2 regions of the Methylobacterium nigriterrae genome follow, and region 1 is predicted to be linked to the other one. Evidence: riboswitches for the same ligand, from Rfam matches in the RefSeq annotation. Region 1 holds a riboswitch; the other holds the start of a gene.
What was found. Region 1 has a riboswitch for glycine ahead of gcvT (glycine cleavage system aminomethyltransferase GcvT). Riboswitches for the same ligand answer to the same signal wherever they lie in the genome.
Positions count from the first base shown of each region.

Region 2: another riboswitch for glycine. It lies ahead of WDW90_RS23555 (L,D-transpeptidase); the one in region 1 lies ahead of gcvT (glycine cleavage system aminomethyltransferase GcvT).

Region 1 is NZ_JBAWTG010000013.1:38,047-45,639, reverse strand. It holds gene gcvP (aminomethyl-transferring glycine dehydrogenase) at 130-2,976, opposite strand; gene gcvH (glycine cleavage system protein GcvH) at 3,043-3,405, opposite strand; gene gcvT (glycine cleavage system aminomethyltransferase GcvT) at 3,432-4,616, opposite strand; glycine riboswitch at 4,667-4,774, opposite strand; gene WDW90_RS09820 (outer membrane protein) at 5,218-6,081, shown strand; tRNA gene WDW90_RS09815 (tRNA-Gly) at 6,242-6,315, opposite strand; tRNA gene WDW90_RS09810 (tRNA-Tyr) at 6,445-6,528, opposite strand; gene recJ (single-stranded-DNA-specific exonuclease RecJ) at 6,604-7,593, opposite strand, start outside.
Region 2 is NZ_JBAWTG010000059.1:15,759-23,351, reverse strand. It holds gene WDW90_RS23570 (NADH:flavin oxidoreductase/NADH oxidase) at 1-965, shown strand, start outside; gene WDW90_RS23565 (zinc-dependent alcohol dehydrogenase family protein) at 1,044-2,033, shown strand; partial or broken gene WDW90_RS23560 (glutaminase) at 2,265-2,519, shown strand; glycine riboswitch at 3,353-3,442, shown strand; gene WDW90_RS23555 (L,D-transpeptidase) at 3,757-4,491, shown strand; gene WDW90_RS23550 (trimeric intracellular cation channel family protein) at 4,563-5,192, shown strand; gene WDW90_RS23545 (amidohydrolase) at 5,294-6,655, shown strand; gene WDW90_RS23540 (VOC family protein) at 6,700-7,593, opposite strand; gene WDW90_RS23535 (efflux RND transporter periplasmic adaptor subunit) at 7,590-7,593, opposite strand, start outside.

The sequences.
Region 1 (7,593 bases):
GGCCTGAACGGTCGCCCTCAAGTCTCGGAGCCGGGCGAAAGGCGCGGACCGCTTAGAGGCAAGCCGAAATTTGATCAAGTGCCGCGCTTCCGCCGGGCCGCGGCCCGATCGCCGCCCTCGGGGAATCGGTCATTCGGCCGCCTCCCCGTAGGCCTCCGGCGGCGGGCAGGAGCACATCAGGTTGCGGTCCCCGTAGGCGTTGTCGACGCGGTTGACGGGCGGCCAGTACTTGTCGATCCCGAGCGTACCGGCCGGGAAGCAGGCGGCCTCGCGAGAATAGGGCCGCTCCCAGGCGCCGATCAGGTCCTGCACCGTGTGAGGCGCGTTCTTGAGCGGGTTGTTCTGGCGGTCGATCCGGCCCTCCTCGATCGCCCGGATCTCCTCGCGGATCGCCAGCATCGCGTCGCAGAAGCGGTCGATCTCGGCCTTCGTCTCGGATTCGGTCGGCTCGATCATCAGGGTGCCGGCCACCGGCCAGCTCATGGTCGGCGGATGGAAGCCGCAATCGATCAGGCGCTTGGCGATGTCGTCGACGCTGATGCCGGCGCTCTTCTGGAAGGGCCGCACATCGACGATGCACTCGTGCGCCACCCGCCCGTTCTTGCCCGTGTAGAGGATCGGGTAGGCCTTGCCGAGGCGCTCGGCGATGTAGTTGGCGCTGAGGATGGCGATGCGGGTCGCCTGGGTCAGGCCGCGGCCGCCCATCAGCAGGCAGTAGCTCCACGAGATCGGCAGGATCGAGGCCGAGCCGAACGGGGCGGCCGAGACGGCGCCCTCCTCGCCGGTGCGCGGGTCGGACGGCAGGTGCGGGATCAGGTGAGCCTTGACGCCGATCGGCCCCATGCCGGGGCCCCCGCCCCCGTGCGGGATGCAGAACGTCTTGTGCAGGTTGAGGTGACTGACATCAGCACCGATATCGCCCGGCCGCGCGAGGCCGACCAGCGCGTTGAGGTTCGCACCGTCGAGGTAGACCTGCCCACCATGGGCGTGGACGATGTCGCAGATCTCCCGCACCCGCTCCTCGAACACGCCGTGTGTGGATGGATAGGTGATCATGCAGGCCGCGAGGTTCGCCCCGTGCTGCTCGGCCTTCGACCGGAACTCGTCGAGGTCGATGTTGCCGTCGCGATCGGCGCCCACCACCACGACGGTCATGCCGCACATCTGGGCCGAGGCCGGGTTGGTGCCGTGGGCCGAGGACGGGATCAGGCAGACGGTGCGGTGCGCCTCGCCGCGCGCGAGATGGTAGCCGCGGATCGCGAGCAGCCCCGCATATTCCCCCTGCGCGCCCGAGTTCGGCTGCATCGAGATCGCGTCGTAGCCCGTGATGGCGCAGAGCTTCTCGGACAGGTCGTCGATGAGCTGCCGGTAGCCCCGGGCCTGGTCCGCCGGCACGAACGGGTGGATCTCCGAGAATTCCGGCCACGAGATCGGCAGCATCTCGGCGGTGGCGTTGAGCTTCATGGTGCAGGAGCCGAGCGGGATCATGGCCCGGTCGAGGGCGAGGTCCCGGTCGGCGAGGCGGCGCATGTAGCGCGTCATCTCGCTCTCGGCCCGGTTCATGTGGAAGATCGGGTGCGTCAGGTACTCGGAGGTGCGCGACAGCTCGCGCGGCAGGCGGGTCTCGGGCCACGCCTCGTCGTAGGCGAGGTGCGCGCCGCCGAAGGCGCGCCAGACCGCCTGGATGATGTCGGGTCGGGTGCGCTCGTCCACGGTGATGCCGATGCGGTCGGTGCCCACCCTGCGCAGGTTGACCCCGTTCTCGACGGCGTTCTCCAGGATCACGCCCTGAAAGGGGCCGACCTCGACCGTGACGGTGTCGAAGAAGTGACGGGGCTGCACCGTGAAGCCGAGGCCGATCAGCCCCTCGGCGAGCCGCACCGCGTCGCGATGCACCCGCTCGGCGATGGCCTTGAGGCCGCGCGGCCCGTGATAGACCGCGTACATCGAGGCGATGACGGCGAGCAGCACCTGGCTCGTGCAGATGTTCGAGGTCGCCTTCTCGCGCCGGATATGCTGCTCGCGGGTCTGGAGCGCGAGGCGGTAGGCGCGGTTGCCCTTGGCGTCGACGGATACGCCGACGATGCGGCCCGGCAGCGAGCGCTTGTGCGCGTCGCGGGTCGCCATGTAGGCCGCGTGCGGGCCGCCGTAGCCCACCGGCACGCCGTAGCGCTGCATGGAGCCGACCGCGATGTCGGCGCCCATCTCGCCGGGCGGCTTCAGCAGGGTCAGCGCCAGCGGGTCGGCGGCCACCGCCGCGACGGCGCCGGCCGCGTGGAGCGCTGCGATCGGCTCGGAGAAATCGTGGATCTCGCCGCAGACGCCCGGATACTGGAAGAGCGCGCCGAAGACGGAGCCGGGATCGAGTTCCGCGAAGGGATCGCCCACGACGATGCGCCAGCCGAGTGGCGCCGCCCGGGTCCTCAGCACCGCGATGGTCTGGGGCAGGCAGTTCGCGTCGACGAAGAAGGTGTCGGCCTCCGTCTTGGCCAAGCGCCGCGCCATGCCCATGGCCTCGGCCGCCGCCGTCGCCTCGTCGAGGAGCGAGGCGTTGGCGACGTCGAGTCCGGTCAGGTCGCAGACGAGGGTCTGGAAGTTCAGCAGCGCCTCGAGCCGGCCCTGGCTGATCTCGGGCTGGTAGGGCGAGTAGGCGGTGTACCAGGCAGGATTCTCGAAGATGTTGCGCTGGATCGCCGGCGGCATCGTGGTGCCGTGGTAGCCCTGCCCGATCAGCGAGACGAGGAGCCGGTTCCTGTCGGCCGTCGCCCGCATGTGCTCGATCACCCGGCGCTCGGTGAGCGAGCGCCCGAAATCGATCCGCTCCGCCTGCCGGATGTCGGCCGGCAGGGTCTCGTCGATGAGCGCGTGGAGGTCGGGCGATCCGACCAGGGCGAGCATCTCGGCGATCTCGCCGCGGGTCGGGCCGATATGCCGCCGGTTGGCGAAATCATAGGGGTCGTACTTGTCCGCGCTCATGGCATGTTCCGGGCTCGACGATCGGGATGGGCGGGGATAGCGCTGCCGGGCGGGCTGCCTGCCACCCTACTTGGCGAAGGCCGCGTAGGCCGCCTCGTCCATGAGGCCGTCCATGGCGGACGGGTCCGCGAGCCGGATCCTGTAGAGCCAACCCTCACCCTGCGGATCGCTGCCGACGGTCGCCGGGTCGTCCACGGCCGCCGCGTTGACCTCCGTGACCTCGCCGGTCAGCGGCGCGTAGACGTCCGAGGCCGCCTTGACGGACTCGACCACGGCCGCAGCCTCGCCCTTGGTCAGCTTCGCGCCGACCTTCGGCAACTCGATGAAGACGAGATCGCCCAGTTGCTCGGCGGCGTGCGCTGTGATCCCCACGGTCGCGATGTCGCCCTCGAGTTTCAGCCACTCGTGCTCGTCGGTGAATCTCAGCATGATGTGCTCCTCGGGAATGCGTGGGATCAGCCGCGCTTGAAGCCGGCCGGAACGAAGGGAAGCCGGGTCACGCTCAGGGGCAGGCGCTGGCCCCGCACGTCGGCGTAGACTTGGGTGCCGGGTTTCGACAGCGCGACGGGCAGGTAGCCCATGGCGACCGGAGCCTGCAGGCTCGGCCCGAAGCCGCCCGACGTGACGATGCCGACGGGCTCGGCCTCGCCTGTGCCGGCATAGAGGGCCGCGCCCGCGCGCACGGGCGCGCGGCCCTCCGGCCGCAGGCCGACGCGCAGCCGCGCGGGACCCTCGTCGATCGCCCGCAGGATCCGGTCCGAGCCCGGAAATCCGCCCGCGCGGCTGCCTCCGCTGCGGCGAGCCGGGGAGACGGCCCAGGTCAGCCCGGCTTCGACCGGATCCGTGCCCGGATCAATGTCGGCGCCGTGCAGGCACAGGCCTGCCTCGAGGCGCAGGGAGTCGCGCGCGCCGAGTCCGACCGGCAGAATGTCCGCATGGTCGAGCAGCGCCGCGGCGACAGCCTCGGCGCTCTCGCTCGGCAGCGAGATCTCGAACCCGTCCTCGCCCGTGTAGCCGGAGCGCGTGACGAGGGCAGGCGTACCCAGGATCGCGACCTCGCACGCATCCATGAAGCGCATCGCCGCGACCTCCGGCGCGAGCGCCGCCAGGGCGGCCTCCGCCCGCGGCCCCTGCAGGGCGATCAGCGCGCGCGGCAGCATCGCCAGGTCGATCGAATCGGGAAGGTGCGCGCGCAGATGCGCCTCGTCCGCGGCCTTGCGAGCCGCATTCACCACGAAGACGAACCGATCGCCGAGCCGGGCGACCATCAGGTCGTCGAGGATGCCGCCGCCCTCGTCGGTGAGGAGCCCGTAGCGCTGGCGGCCGGGCTTCAGCCCGACGATGTCGGCCGGGACCAAGCTTTCGAGTGCGCGGGCCGCCTCGGCGAGGTCGCCAGAGCGGGCGCGGACCGCGATCTGACCCATATGCGAGACGTCGAACAGTCCCGCGGCGGCCCGCGTGTGGAGATGCTCCTTCAGCACGCCCGCAGGGTACTGGAGCGGCATCTCGTAGCCCGCGAAGGGCACCATCCGGGCGCCCAGGCGCAGATGGAGCGCGTGCAGCGGCGTGCGCTCAGGCGCGGCATCCAGGCCGGTCCCGGGACGGTTCTGGGCGACGGGCGTGCCGGACTCTGGACACATCAGGCTTCTCCACGACAGTCAGCATCGGCAAAGCCCGGTCGAGCCTTGCCCTGCCCCCATCTGTCGCGGTTACCTGAGAGCTTCTCTCACCCGCTCAGGCGGGATGAGATTTCTCCTTCGGTGGACGCCGTCCGGCGCCTCTCTCCAGATTGTCCAACGGTGCGGTGATTGTGCCTGAGAGTTTCCGGGGGTGGTTGCTCCGTCGGCGCCATGGCCGCCGTTCGTCGGCCTGGGCTCTCCCGCATCGTCCTTTCGGACTTATCGAACCTGTCATGTTGCGGCGCATCGTGCAAGCCGTCTCCGGAGAGCCGTGCCGATGCTCACGGCGATTTGTCAGTGCCAGGAACGGCGCTGTCGCGGGGCAGCGGAGCCTTCAGCCGAGCCTTGGGGCCGCGCGCGATCTTCGTACGTAAACGTGCCGAAGTTCTGGATTTCCCTGAGCGAAGGCCCAGCGCGCATGGCCGCAAGGCGCCTTTACGGCGGCTTTTCTGCTCATCCGACGCAGTTTGGGCCGAATGTGTGTCTGCGGGGACATAGGGAGAAGGCCGTGCTCAAGCTTAGAGTCTCGGTCATCGCCCTCCGGCCCTCGGACATCGGAACCATGATCAGGACCCTTCTTCTGGCGAGCGCCGCCTCCGCTCTCGTTGCCGGTGCGGTTCAGGCCGCCGACCTGCCACGCCGCGAAGCGCCTCCGCCAGTCTTCACGCCGATCCCGGTCTTCACGTGGACCGGCTTCTATGCGGGCGTCGAGACGGTCTACACCTTCACGGACCGCCAGCGCATCACGACGATCGGCAACGCTCCGGGCAACATCGCGAACGTGGCCGCCGGGCGCCGCCCCGCCGTGACGTTCACGGAGACTGACGGGATCGGCAAGCTCGGCGGCGGCTTCGGCTACAACTACCAGTTTACGCCGGGCTCCGGGTTCGTGGCGGGCGTCGGCGCGAATTTCGACTGGACGGACATCCACAAGAACCGCTTCGTGCTCGGCGCGCCCAATGCCGGCGGCGTGCTGCCCAACCCGAGCGCCTACTTCCAGAGCCTCGAATGGCTCGGCACGGTCACCGGCAAGGTCGGCTACGCCTTCGACCGGGTCCTCGTCTATGGGACCGGCGGCCTCGCCTTCGGCGACATCGAGTACCACGCGAACTTCTACACGCCGGGCCTCGCCCCGCAGTTCGCAGGCTATTCCAAGCGGTTCGAGACCGGCTTCGCCTATGGCGGCGGCATCGAATACGCGATCCCGCAGGACAGCTTCCTGAACTACTTCTCGCTCGGCCGCTACATCGGCCTGAAGTCGGAGGCCGTGACGCTCAAGGCCGAGTACCTGCACTACGATCTTGGCAGCCGCAACGTTCTCGTGAACTCGATCCCGGGCGTGGGCGCGGGATCCTACACCTCGCGCTTCCGCACCGAGGGCAGCCTCGTCCGCGCGGGCTTCAACTACAAGTTCAGCGCCTACTGAGAATCGCTCCCGGCTCGGCCGGGACGGGGCGGCTGCCTGAGAGGGCGGTCGCCCTTTTTGTTGGGTCGAGGGCGCAACCCTGGGCAGCAAAACGCCCGGCATCCCGCACGATCACGGGGGCCGCGAAGCGACGTCTCCGGTCAGACTATCGGAAGAGGATTGGAGCGGGTGAAGGGAATCGAACCCTCGTATTCAGCTTGGAAGGCTGCTGCTCTACCATTGAGCTACACCCGCGCGAGGGGCCCGATAGCACGGCCCCGCCGCCTTGAGAAGGCGTGAGGAGACCCTCCCGAACGACAAAAGGCGGCCCCGCGGCCGCCTCGTCATCGGAACAAACCATGTAAGACCGTCATGGCGAACGTTTGGTGGGGGAAGTAGGACTCGAACCTACGAAGCTTACGCAGCGGATTTACAGTCCGCCCCCTTTGCCGCTCGGGACATTCCCCCAAACTTCGGCCCGCCGGGCCGCGCGTCGTTCTTATGGTGAGGGGGGAGGCGGGTGTCAACCGGCTCGGCGCCGGATCAATCGCTGGGTGCGAGATCGCAGATTCGGACCTGCGCGCGCTCGGCTCCGCGCCAGCGGTCGCAGGACAGGGTCCCGGCCACGTGGAACTCGCGGCCGACGCCGTTGAGGACCGCCTGGCCGAGCGGGCCGTGGGCCGCGCGGAAGGTGATGGCGCCGATCGCCTGCCCGTCGCGGCTACGCAGCCGCGCCCGGACATGGCCGTGGCCGACGATGCCGGCATCGACGATGCGGTGGCGCGGCAGGGCGAAGACGGGCTCGGGCGCGCCCTGGCCGAAGGGCCCTGCCCGCTGGATCAGCCGCACCGTCTCGGCAGTGGCGCCGCCCGCGCTCACGGTGCCGTCGAGGAGGAGCGCCTCGACGGCGCGCGCCGCCTGCACGGCGGAGCCCAGCGCCTCGGCGAGATGGGCCTGGAAGCGGGCGAGGTCGCCGCTCGCCAGCGTCGCGCCCGCCGCCATGGCGTGGCCGCCCCCTTTGAGCGCGAGGCCGGCCTCGACGCCCGCCCGCACCGCGAGGCCGAGATCGGCGCCGAGGATCGAGCGGCCCGAGCCCACCGCCGTGCCGTCCGGCCGGAGCGCGAAGGCAAAGGCCGGGCGGCCGAAGCGCTCCTTGAGACGGGCCGCGATCAGCCCGACGATGCCGGGATGCCAGTCGGCCGAGCCCGCCACCAGCACGGGCCGGTCCGGGTCGAGGCCGAGCGCCCGGTCCATCTCGGCCTCGGCCGCCTGCACCGCCTCCGCCTCGATCGCCTGCCGCTCCCGGTTGAGCCGGTCGAGCTCGGCGGCGATGCGGGCGGCCTCGGCCGGATCGTCCGTGGTGAGGAGCCGCGCCCCGAGCGAGGCGTCGCCGATGCGCCCGCCCGCGTTGATGCGGGGCCCGACGAGGTAGCCGAGGTGCCAGGCCTCCGGCGGCCCGTCGAGGGAGGCGGCGTCGAAGAGGGCCGCGAGTCCCCGGCGGCCGCGCCCGCGCATCACGGTGAGCCCCTGCGC
Region 2 (7,593 bases), on a different contig from region 1:
GCATCACCCACGGCGACGTCGGCCTTTGGCGCGACGAGCAGGTCGAGGGGCTCGCCGGCATCGCGGCCTTCATGAAGTCCCAGGGCGCGGTCCCCGGCATTCAGTTGGCCCATGCCGGCCCGAAGGCCAGCATGCAGCGGCCCTACTACGGCGATGGCCCGCTGACCGAGGCGGACATCGCCCGCGGCGACCGGCCCTGGGCCATCGTCTCGGCCAACGCGCAGGCGGTCGACGAGGGCTGGCTGGTCCCGGAAGCGCTCGACGCGGCCGGCATCGAGAAGGTGAAGGCCGACTTCGCCGCGGCGGCCAGGCGCGCCCTCAAGGCCGGCTTCGAGGTCGTGGAGATGCATGCCGCCCACGGTTACCTGCTGAACTCGTTCCTCTCGCCGCTCACCAACAAGCGGACCGACGCCTATGGCGGCAGCCGCGAGAACCGCATGCGGTTGCCACTTGAGATCGCTCGCGAGCTGCGCGCGATCTGGCCGGCCGACAAGCCACTGTTCGTGCGCGTTTCTGCGGTCGACGGGCTGAGGACTGGCGTGACCATCGAGGACACCGTCGCTTTCGCCCGGGAATTGAAGATCATCGGCGTCGACGTGGTCGATGTATCCTCGGGCGGCGTCGGCACGGTCTACGAGCACCCGAGCGGCTACGGCCACCAGGTGCCCTACGCTGAGCGCGTGAAGCGCGACGCCGGCCTGAAGACCATGGCGGTCGGCCTGATCGTCGACCCGTTCCAGGCCGAGCAGGTCATTGCCGGCGGCCATGCCGACCTCGTCGCCATTGGGCGCGAGGCGCTGCGCGACCCGAACTTCGCGCTCAACGCCGAGCAGGCGCTCGGGGCTGCCCCGAAGGACGCGCCCTACGAGAACTGGGTGCCACAGCTCGGCTGGTGGCTGAACGGGCGCGAGCGCAAGCTCCGCCAGCTCGGCGCGTGGTCAAACGGCGAGGACGTGGCCGCCTAAGGCGAGGATCCTCGGACCCTTCCCGCAGGAGCGGCACGCTCTGGCCGCCCCTGCCCATCAGCATGCCAGGAGACTGTCATGGCTCGTGTCGTTCGCTTCCATGAGATTGGCGGCCCCGAGGTGCTCAGGGTCGAGGACATCGAGGTGCCGGCGCCCCAGGCCGGAGAGGTGCAGATCCGGGTGAAGGCTATGGGCCTGAACCGGGCCGAGGTCATGTTCCGGACCGGCCAGTACGTGACAGAGCCGAGCTTCCCGGCCATCCTCGGCTACGAGGCCGCGGGGATCGTCGAGGCGGTCGGGACCGGCGTCACAGGCTTCTCGGTCGGTGACGCGGTCAGCGTCGTGCCTTGCTTCATGCTCGGCGAGTACGGCTTGCACGGCGAGCTCGTGAACGCACCGGCCATTGGCATCGTGAAGCACCCGGCCAACCTCTTGTGGGAAGAAGCGGCCGCGACCTGGATGATGTTCACGACCGCCTACGGCGCGCTCGTCGATATCGCGAACATCCAGGCCGGCCAGACGGTGCTGATCCGCGCGGCCTCCAGCAGCGTCGGCCTCGCTGCCATCCAGATCACCAAGACGCTGGGTGCCATTCCGGTCGCGCTGACGCGCCGGGGCGCCAAGCGTGACGAACTCCTCAAGCAGGGGGCCGCCCACGTCATCGCCACTGAAGAGCAGGACCTCATGGCCGAGGTGAACCGCATCACCGATGGCAAGGGCGCGCATGTCGCCTTCGACCCAGTCGGCGGCCCGGAGGTCGCCAAGATCCTGGAGGTGCTGGGCTACCTCGGCATCTTCCTCCAGTACGGCGCTCTCGACACGGCACCTCTGTCGGTGCCGGTGATGCCGCTCCTCGGCAAAGACCTGACCGTGCGCGGCTATCAGCTGTTTGAGATTACGAAGGACCCCGCGCCCCTGCAGAAGGCGAAGGATTTCATCGTGAAGGGGCTCGCCTCCGGCACCCTGAGGCCGGTCATCGCGAGGACGTTCAAGCTCGACGAGATCGCGGGGGCGCACCGCTTCATGGAGAGCAACGTGCAGGTCGGGAAGATCGTCGTCACGGTCTGAACCTGCAGTCAGTGGTCGCCTGGCGCACCCTCGACACGGTGGTGAAGCCGAACCATGTCGCCCTCCATCGACTCGGTATGGGAGTGCTGGAGCGCTTGTCCGCGTGTTCGGGCTTGATCGTGCACCGTTCGGCTCGCGGGTCGCGCCGGCATCCTGCTTACTGAGCTTCCAGGGCCTCCTCGATGAGGCCGCGCACATCCTTCCAAGCCGGGGCGGACGGAGTGACCAGGTCGGATCAATGCCCTGATGCTCACGTGTGGGCATTCCGATGCATCCGGCGATTTCGCCTTCCGGGTCGGGATGCCGGGCGAGCCGGGGGTCGGCGGCGGGATCCTGGCCATCGTACCAGGGTGCGCTTCGATCGCGGTGTGGTCGCCAGGACTGAACGAGAACGGGAACCCGAAGCTCGGGACTCTGGCGCTTGAACGGCTTGCGGAGGCGACAGGCTGGTCGATCTTTAGCTCCAGATTGCGGTCCGACGTGTGAGCGAGGGGTGCCGGTTCAGGTCTGTCCTGCCCTCTCATGAGCCGCCGACCTCGGATGTGTCAGCGAGACTGAGGAGGGCAAATCGTTCTACCCGCACCGCGAAGCGGACCGGCCTTGTTAGGGCCAGACGAGAACGTGATTGGCCTCTGGACAGGTTGTGCCCCTGTTTTTCGGGGACAACAGGGGCATTTCTATAGAGATCATCTTCTTCTCTGTCCCTGTTATCCCCGGGGTTGTCCCTCTTCCGACAACCGAGAGTCCCATCGAACACGGCGTCAGCGTGTGCAGCCCGGCCCCTGTAGACCGTGGTCGCGAAGGCGCGGTCGAGATCGTCAAAGTCGCGGTCGATGAAGCGATGCTCGATCCCGTCGACGGCCGCCGTGATAGGCCTTCTCAGTGAGCACACCGGCGGATCCGCCGAACGACCAAACAAGGCCCGAAGCGGAATGGCCGATCCTGGCCGATTGCAGGCCGTCGGCTTTGCGGCCTGTGTAAGTGAAAAACGGACGTTCGGCCTGGCCCAGATGAAAGCCTCCGAGTGACCCATAGCTGACTAGGCGCGTCGCCATTTCGAAAGCCTGCTCTACGGCCTGAAGCAGGCGCGTCACGGGCGGTCAGTGCGTCAGGCACATTAGCGACCGGATCGCACCCGGCCCTGCGACCACGTCACTTCCGGGCAAAAGCCTATTCGCACCGACGATGGCGTGCGACCTGCAGGCTGGGCAGTGCCCGGCCTTCGTCCAGGCCCAGTCACGTGCCCAGGCGCACATTTTAGATCGCAAGCTAACGAAGTGTCTGGCTTGCCGCATCGTTCGAGGCTAGAAGGGACGAGACATCGACGCGCGGGAGAGAGCCGGCTTGGACCGGCCGCCGAAGGAGCAACTGCCCCGGAAACTCTCAGGCACCCGGACCGCCCGTCGTTCAACACTCTGGAAAGCGGAGCGGCAGCTCCCGCCGATGGTGTAAGACGTGGCCTCTCCCGAGGCCGCGTCGAAGCTCTCAGGCCGATGACAGAGGGGGCTCGCACGCATGCGGCGTGCGGAGCAACCTTGGAGGCCTGCGCGATGGCGCCCCCATAGCCCGACACGCCGAGCCCTCGGGCTCGACCCACCCTTCCCATCCGCACCGGCCGCCTCACCCCGTGAGCCGCGGCGACGACGCGCGCACGGCATCGACCATGCGGCGCGTCCGGTCCTGCGCGAGCCGGCGCCTCCACCCCCATCCTGGATGTCATCCGATGTTGGCCACCCGCCGCGCCTTCCTCCTCGCTGCCGCCGTCCTCGCCCCGGCACGGGGCCAGGCCTTCTTCTGGGACAGCGAGCCGGAACCGTCGGAGGTGCCACAGCCCGTCGAGGCGCCACCGACCCGCGATGCCTGGTACGTCGGCGAGATTTCGGACGAGCCCTTCAACATCCCGAAGGTCGACCTGGCCCTCGTCCCGCCGGAGTTCCGCCGACAGCTCGTGGACTACGACGGGCCGGAGCGCGGAGGCGCGGTCGTCATCGACACGCATCAGCGCTTCCTCTTCCTGGTGCGCGAGGACCGCACCGCGATCCGCTACGGCATCGGCGTGGGCCGAGCTGGCTTCACGTGGTCGGGCGTCGCGATGATCAGGCGCAAGGCGAAGTGGCCGGGCTGGCATCCGACCCCGGCCATGCTGAAGCGCCGGCCCGACATCCCTCGCTACGTTGAGCCGGGGGTCAACAACCCGCTCGGGTGCCGCGCCCTCTACCTCTACCAGGGGGAGCGGGACACACTCTACCGCATCCACGGCACCAACGAGCCCTGGACGGTCGGCGGCACCGATTCCTCCGGCTGCATCCGGCTCCTGAACGAGGACATCCTCGACCTCTACGGCCGCGTCCCCCTCGGTACGACCGTCGTCGTGAAGACCTCGCAGCCCGAGGTCATGGTGCAGCGCGAGTGGGACGAGTCCCCCCGCTCGGACAACCAAGTCCTGCTTTTCAGGTGAGAAGCTGAGACGAGCCGGAGCACCGCCGTTCCCACGACGTCGAGCGCGGCCGATACCCGAGACGAGACACGATGTTCGAGACTGCTACCGCAACCCTGGACTGGATCGGCGTGATCGTCTTCACGGTCACGGGTGCCCTCGCCGCCTCCCGCAAGGAAATGGACTTCGTCGGCTTCGCGGTCCTCGGCACGGCGACCGGCATCGGCGGCGGCACGCTGCGGGACCTATTGCTCGGGCTGCCGGTGTTCTGGACGGTCCAGCCGGCCTACCTGCTGACCTGCCTGCTTGTCGCTGGGTTGGTGTTCTTCACCGCCCACATCCCGCAGTCCCGCTACCGGTACCTGCTGTGGCTCGACGCCCTGGGTCTGGCCCTGTTCGCCGTGGCCGGGGCGGAGAAGTCCCTGCAGGTCGGGGCGAGCCCCCTCGTTGCCATCGTCATGGGGGTGGTCACGGCCACCTTCGGGGGCGTGATCCGCGATCTGCTCGGAGGCGAGAGCCCGGTCATTCTCAGTCGCGAGATCTATGCCTCGGCCGCGGGAGCCGGCGCAGCGGTCTTCGCGATCCTGACCGCCCTCGACATCCCGCGCGAGTTCGCGTTGGGCATCGGCTTCGCCGTCGCCCTGCTCGTGCGGGCCGCAACGCTCCGCTTCGGCTGGACGCTTCCGCGATATCGCCCCCGCGCCGGCATCCCCTATCATTGATGTCGGCCGATCCGTCGCGGCTCGCCGACTTCGAGGCGCCCCGAAACGACAGTCTTCAACGACAGGCCGCCCGCGCGGTCCAATCACAAGGGTAAGCCAAGATGGCCATCGGCAAACGTCGTTGCGGGCTCGCGCTGGCGGCCCTCGTGTCGCTTTCGGCCCTGTCAGATCCCGCATTCGCCCAGGCCGACGCCAAGGGTTTGCCCGGCCCGACCGAGGAACAGCTCGCGACGCTGCAGGCCAGCTACGAAGACATCCACGCCAACCCTGAGCTCTCGATGCAGGAGAAGCGCACGGCCGGCATCGCCGCGAAGTGGCTCAAGGAGCAGGGTTTCGAGGTCACCGGGGGCGTGGGCGGCACCGGCGTGGTCGGCATCCTGCGCAATGGCGACGGCCCGACCGTGCTCCTGCGCGCCGACATGGACGCCCTCCCGATGAAGGAGAACACCGGCCTCCCCTATGCCAGCACGAAGAAGGGGACCGATCCCGCATCAGGTCGGGAGACGGCCATCGCGCATTCCTGCGGCCATGACCTGCACGTGACTTGGCTGATGGGCGCGACCCAGATCCTGGCCGCCAACCGTGACAAGTGGCATGGGACCGTGATGGCCGTGTTTCAGCCGGGCGAGGAGATCGGCGAGGGTGCCAAGGCCATGGTCGACGACGGCATGGTGAAGCGCTTCCCGAAGCCGGTCGTCACGCTGGGCCAGCACGTGCTGCCGTTCCCGGCCGGGCAGGTGCGCCTTGCCAGCGGCCCCGTGCTTTCCCAGAGCGACAGCCTCAAGGTGACGTTGTATGGCCGCGGCGGGCACGGCTCCGGCCCGGAATCGACCATCGATCCTGTGGTGATGGCCGCCGCGACGGTGATGCGGCTGCAGACCATCGTCTCGCGCGAGGTCTCCATGACCGATAGCGCCGTGGTCACGGTCGGATCGATGCAGGCCGGTTCCAGCGCCAACATCATTCCGGACCAAGCCGAGCTTCAGCTCAACGTCCGGACCTACGACCAAGGGGTGCGGGACAAGGTGCTCGCGTCGATCAAGCGGGTGGTCGAAGGGGAGGCCTCCATCTCGGGCGCCCCGAAGCCGCCCCTCCTCACGATGCTCGGGCGTTTCCCGCTGACGGTGAACGACGAGGACGCGACGGCCAAGGTGACCGAGGCGCTGAAGCAGCGCCTGGGTGCGGACCGGGTGCAGCCTGCTGGCAACGCGGCCGCCAGCGAGGATTTCACCGTCTTCGCCCGCGCCTGGGACGTGCCCTCGGTGTTTTGGTTCGTCGGCGGGACCGATCCGAAGCGCTACGCGGAGGCCGAGAAGGCCGGGACTCTGGACGCGCTTCCTTCGAACCACTCGCCGGAGTTCGCCCCTGTCCTGACGCCGACCCTTCGGATCGGCGTGGAGACGATGCTTGCGGCCGCCGGTCATTGGCTGGCGCCCCAGGCTTCGGATGCGAAGGCACGCTGACGAGGCCGGAGCCGGGGCGCCTGCCCCGGCGCTTTCCCGGACCTTCAAAGCGCCGGCTTGGGCTTCAGACGCAACGTCGTTCCCCACGGATCGCGCACGACCAGCGTGTCCCCGTCCTCGACGAGCGACACGCCTGCATCCCGGCATCGGACCCGCGCCGCAGCGCGCGTCTCACCGTCGGTGAGCAGCCCGACCTCCGCTAGGCCCGTTGCCCCCTCCGCGCGAACCGCGGCGCCACGGCTGTTCCAGACGTTGCCGGCGAGCTGGTGGTGGTAGCCGCCCGCTCCCAGGAACAGGGCGCCGGGATTGCGGCACATGACATCGAACCCGAGCAGGCCCGCGTAGAAGCGCTCCGTCGCTTCGAGGTCGCCGACCTGAAGGTGGACGTGGCCGACGCAGGAGCCGGGCGGCATCCCCGACCAGGGCCGCTCGGCGGCACGGACGAGCCCCGTATGGTCGAGCCGTTCGTTGCGCATCGCGACCGAGCCGTCCGAAGCCCGCTGCCAAGCGGATGCCGGGCGGTCGACGTAGATTTCGATGCCGTTTCCTTCCGGATCGTCGAGGTAGACCGCCTCGCTGACGAGGTGGTCGGCGGCGCCCGTGAGCGCGATGCCGTGCTTCTCCGCATGCAGGAGCCAGGCGCCGAGGTCGCCCCGGCCCGGCAGCAGGAAGGCGGTGTGGAATAGGCCGGCCTCCCGCGGCTCCCGCGGCCGCGCGTTTGGGTCATGCCGAAGGACGAGAAGCGTCGTGTCGCCCGCACCCAGCCGCACGGCTCCGTCAGCCGCCGAGACGACGCCAAGCCCGATCACGTCCCGGTAGAAGCGGGTGAGGGCATCGAGCTTGCGTACTACGAGGGTCACAGCTTCGGCCCGGTACGGCGCCTCGGCGAGGACGCGGTCCCGCCCGTCATGGGACTCGCCTGTTGCCGCTGTCGTCAT